Regions from separate parts of the Lysinibacillus sp. fkY74-1 genome, predicted to be linked through region 1. Evidence: predicted binding sites of a transcription regulator. Region 1 holds the regulator's gene; the other holds the start of a gene.

Region 1 (2,413 bases):
ATTTCTATGGAGATTCGTTCATCAAGTGGTACTTAGGTTTTTGGTAAGTATTTAATCTTCAATTTTGTGGAGGGGAATCAAGTGAAGCCGATTATTGGAATTACAGCTTTTGTAGAAGATGATTTATCAGCTCATTTAAATGCTGCTTACAGCAAAAGTATTATTGAGGCGGGCGGTATCCCCCTCATTATTCCGTTAGGGGTTGAGGAAGATGCTGCACAAATTTTAGCCCTTACGGATGGCTTATTGCTATCGGGAGGCTATGATGTACATCCTTTTTTATTTGGAGTGGACCCTTCACCAAAGTTAGGTAAAATTCATCCAGCTAGAGATGCCGTAGAATTAGCATTAATTGAGGCTGCATTTTTACGAAAAATGCCTATTTTCGGTATTTGTCGGGGTATCCAAATATTAAATGTTGCATTAGGCGGGACGTTATATCAGGACATTGATAGTGACCATTATAGTACAAAGCTTATTAAACATATGCAACAGGCCGGTAGATCAGTAGCAACGCATTATGTACAAATTATTGCGGAGAATTTATTAGCCACTATTCTGGAACAAGAGAAAATTGCCGTCAATTCTTTTCATCATCAATCAGTGAATGTACTAGCGGAGAATTTAAAAGTTGCAGCGAAATCAAGTGATGGCATTATTGAAGCGGTGGTACATGAGGAATTACCATTCTGCTTGGCTGTCCAGTGGCACCCAGAGGAATTAGCTATAGCAGGAGATCCGCATGCACAAAAGCTATTTGCAGCGTTTATTGAAGCGAGCATAAAATTTAAAAAAGAGGCTTAAAAGGCCGTTGTCAAAAGAATCCAATAGTTTATGGATTCTTTTTTTGCGTAAAAAAGAGGATTTATGCTCAGTGAAGGAACACAATCCTCAAACCCTCATTTAATTAATGTACACGGCGATACAGACCAACAACTTGTCCCAAAATGGATACTTGATCGACGATAATCGGTTCCATTGATGAATTTTCAGGCTGTAAACGGAAATGGTTTTTTTCCTTAAAGAATCGTTTTACAGTAGCTTCATCTTCAGCTGTCATGGCTACAACAATGTCTCCATTATTAGCCGTTGATTTTTGCTTCACAATCACTAAATCACCATCTAAAATTCCTGCTTCAATCATCGATTCACCCATAATTTCTAGCATGAATAACTGATCCTCACTCGTGCCATATGTATCAGGCAGTGGGAAATACTCTTCAATATTTTCGATAGCTGTAATAGGAGAACCTGCTGTAACCTTCCCTACAAGTGGTACATGGATGACGTGTTGCTTTTGGATGGATTCTTCAGGTTCAAGAATTTCAATAGCACGTGGTTTTGTTGGATCTCGACGAATAAAACCCTTTTGTTCTAATCGAGCCAAATGACCATGAACAGTTGAACTTGAAGCAAGTCCAACAGCTTCCCCGATTTCACGGACTGATGGCGGATACCCTTTAGCTCGTACCTCGTCTTTAATGAACGCTAAAATGTCCTCTTGTCTTTTCGATACTTTTTTCATGATTGCTCACCTCTTTTTTCTAATATCATTCTTCTTATTTGATAGTATAACAGAATGCGAACACGTATGCAAACATAGGTTCGAAAAGTGTTTGACAAAAACGTTTGTTCGCTTTATTATGGGAACATATATTCCGAACAAACATTCTAGAAAAGAGGTTATAATGATGAAATGGTTAAAGAAAAATACACATATCACTATATTATTAGGTGCTTGTTTACTCTTCGCAAGTTACCTTTACATCACTGATCCGGGGGATGTTAATTACGCTGAAATTCAAATTGAACATGGGGATAGCTTGTGGTCGTTAGCCGAACAATACCGTGGTAAAATGAGTAAAGAAGATTGGATTAAACTTGTCAAATCAGAAAATGAGTTAGCAGATATTAAAATCGTGGCGGGTAAATCTCTAGTCATTCCAGTTTTGAGTGATCAAGCCAGTCCCATCAAAACCATTGAAATTGCGAGAAACGAACAATGAAAAATAATCAAATGACGGCTGTTGTCTATTGCCGGGTAAGTACTGAAAAAGAAACGCAAAGCTCCTCGTTAGAGCGCCAACAAGAAGAATTAGTGCTCTGTGCTAAAGAGCAAGGCTATGAAGTAAAGGGTGTTTTTAAAGATAAGCATAGCGGTTATGATGTTGAACGCGAAGGCTTACTTGAAATGCTTGATTTTATAAAAGAGAAGGAAGTAAAAGCTCTTTTTGTACAAGATGAAACTCGTTTAGGCCGTGGAAATGCCAGGATGGCAGTATTGCATTTATTACAAAAATCAGCAACAGATGTTTATTCGATGCGTGATGCAGGACCAGTTCAATTAAACGAAATGGATACGATGCTACTAGAGATTTTAGCAATTGTAGAAGAGTATCAACGTAGAATCCAT
Region 2 (2,413 bases), 510 kb from region 1:
CTGGTGTGGCAGATACATAAATAGCTTGATGTACTCGAGCTTCGTATTCTTCAAAACGCAATGGACGGTTATCTAGAGCAGATGGTAAGCGGAAACCATGTTCTACCAGTACCCCTTTACGTGCTTGGTCACCGTTATACATCCCTCGTACCTGTGGGAGAGTTACGTGACTTTCATCTACTACAAGTAAAAAGTCCTCAGGGAAATAATCAAGCAAAGTATAAGGAGTAGCACCTGCTTCACGTAAAGTTAAGTGACGGGAATAGTTCTCAATCCCCGAACAAAAGCCCATTTCACGCATCATTTCTAAATCATAACGCGTTCGTTGCTCTAGACGTTGAGCCTCCAACAATTTATCCTCGGCACGCAATAATGCCAAACGATCTTCTAATTCTTTTTCGATATTTTCAATTGCTTTTCGCATTTTTTCTTCTCGTGTAACGAAGTGGGATGCTGGAAAAATAGCAACATGCTCTCGATCTGATAATATTTCTCCAGTTAAAGCATCTACTTCACGGATACGATCAATTTCATCCCCAAAAAATTCGACACGAATACAATGTTCATCACGCGAGGCTGGGAAAATTTCAACTACATCTCCTCGTACCCGAAACGTTCCACGTGTAAAACTAACATCATTGCGCTCATATTGAACATCTACAAGTTTGCGCAGTAACTGATTACGTTCAATTTCCATACCTGTGCGAATCGATACAACCATTTCACGATATTCTTCTGGAGAACCAAGACCGTAAATACAGGATACAGATGCAATAATAATGACATCATCACGCTCAAATAATGCCGAAGTTGCAGAGTGGCGCAGCTTATCAATTTCATCGTTAATGCTAGAATCCTTTTCTATATAAGTATCTGTCTGCGGTACATAGGCTTCTGGTTGGTAGTAATCATAGTAACTAACAAAATATTCTACAGCGTTATTTGGAAAGAACTCTTTGAACTCACTATATAATTGGCCCGCCAATGTTTTATTGTGTGCCATAATGAGTGTCGGTTTTTTAACCTGCTGGATGACATTAGAAATCGTAAACGTTTTTCCAGTTCCTGTAGCACCTAGTAACGTTTGATGACGCTTGCCTGCCTTCACACCCTCCACTAATTCCGCAATTGCCTGTGGCTGGTCCCCATTAGGCTGATATGGCGCTTGTAAATCAAAAGTTTGCACACCTGTCCCCGTCCTTTCTTTCCAATTTGTACATATATTTTAGCATAGCAATATTAAAATATCGAACATTTAACGAACGAATGTTTGTAATTTTTTTCTATCCCTAAAATGGAAGATGGCCCATCAACCTTCTACTTTCATCATAGCCGTTTCAACAGGTTTTCAAGCTTTATCTATTCATTAGTCAATTATAGAATGGTAGTCGCAATTTCTCGTTTCTCATTTTTAGTGCAATTTCATAAATTGAGTGCATTGGACCCCACCCACTCTATCATTTCCAAAAACAAAAATCCCGCTCTCCATAGACGCGGAGAGCGGAATAATTAGTATGATTCATCTTCTGTTTGATGCAAGGAGTTTAGTTCGGTTGCGTATTGATAAAATGCGTTTTCATCTTTATCATCGAGCGCTCTATCTATCAGAACTATGAGCTGCTCTTGTCGATGCATACGCTGGATACGATTTAAAAATAAATCTAAATAAATCTCGTTTAATAATCTCTCTGCCTCATCAACTTTTTTTGAATGACCAACGGCTTTTAGAAAATCTGTGTACGAATAATATTTATCCAACGATCTCACCCCGATCCTTTTCTAAATTATATGAAAATTGAAATTAAAAAGCAATGCTTACGATTTGAAAATAACTTGAATTAGCTACTAAACTCGTGAAGTTTAAAGCAAACTCTCTAAGCATTTCATTCATTTATAAGCCTTGTTCCATTATTTTGTATATTTTTTGAAATTCATATTATGTACTACACTACGATTATCAATAGAAAAGGGAGGCACTTTCACTATGACTACCAAATTTGTTAATGGCTATTTAATTTCCTTTAACACTTACTTGCTACAACCTATTCAGCATGACGCTAAAGTTTTTACTCATGTTATTGACAAACATAATGAGCTAATTGTTACTCGGAAACCGATGCATGTACTAAGAAAATCCTGTATATCATTAGGCTCCACCTATGAAGCTGCCAAGCAATCTGCTAAACGTTTTTTTGGTAATCAACATAAGCTACCAATAGTTGTGGCTTTTGATTATGGGTTTCCTTGCATTTTTCTACCAACCTATTCACCGAATTCAATTCATAATATATGGATAGGACTCCATGCTATTACTAACATTACACCTAGTAAAACAGGATGTGTTGTCACATTAAAAAATGATAAAAAGATTGAGCTACCTATTCAATATGCTTCTATTAGTAAGCAGTTTGTA

What was found. The regulator LexA, encoded in region 1, represses DNA repair genes until DNA is damaged. The targets are predictions, from matches to a motif close to CGAACATATGTTCG.
Region 2: uvrB (excinuclease ABC subunit UvrB) is a predicted target of LexA. The motif match lies at 1,260-1,273, and genes of this name have one in related genera.

Annotation. Positions count from the first base shown of each region.
Region 1 is NZ_CP170173.1:1,187,933-1,190,345, forward strand. It holds gene ACE1MS_RS05495 (prepilin peptidase) at 1-47, shown strand, start outside; gene ACE1MS_RS05500 (gamma-glutamyl-gamma-aminobutyrate hydrolase family protein) at 82-804, shown strand; gene lexA (transcriptional repressor LexA) at 908-1,525, opposite strand; gene yneA (cell division suppressor protein YneA) at 1,692-2,006, shown strand; gene ACE1MS_RS05515 (YneB family resolvase-like protein) at 2,003-2,413, shown strand, end outside.
Region 2 is NZ_CP170173.1:676,529-678,941, reverse strand. It holds gene uvrB (excinuclease ABC subunit UvrB) at 1-1,186, opposite strand, end outside; gene ACE1MS_RS03140 (IDEAL domain-containing protein) at 1,510-1,758, opposite strand; gene ACE1MS_RS03135 (competence protein ComK) at 1,985-2,413, shown strand, end outside.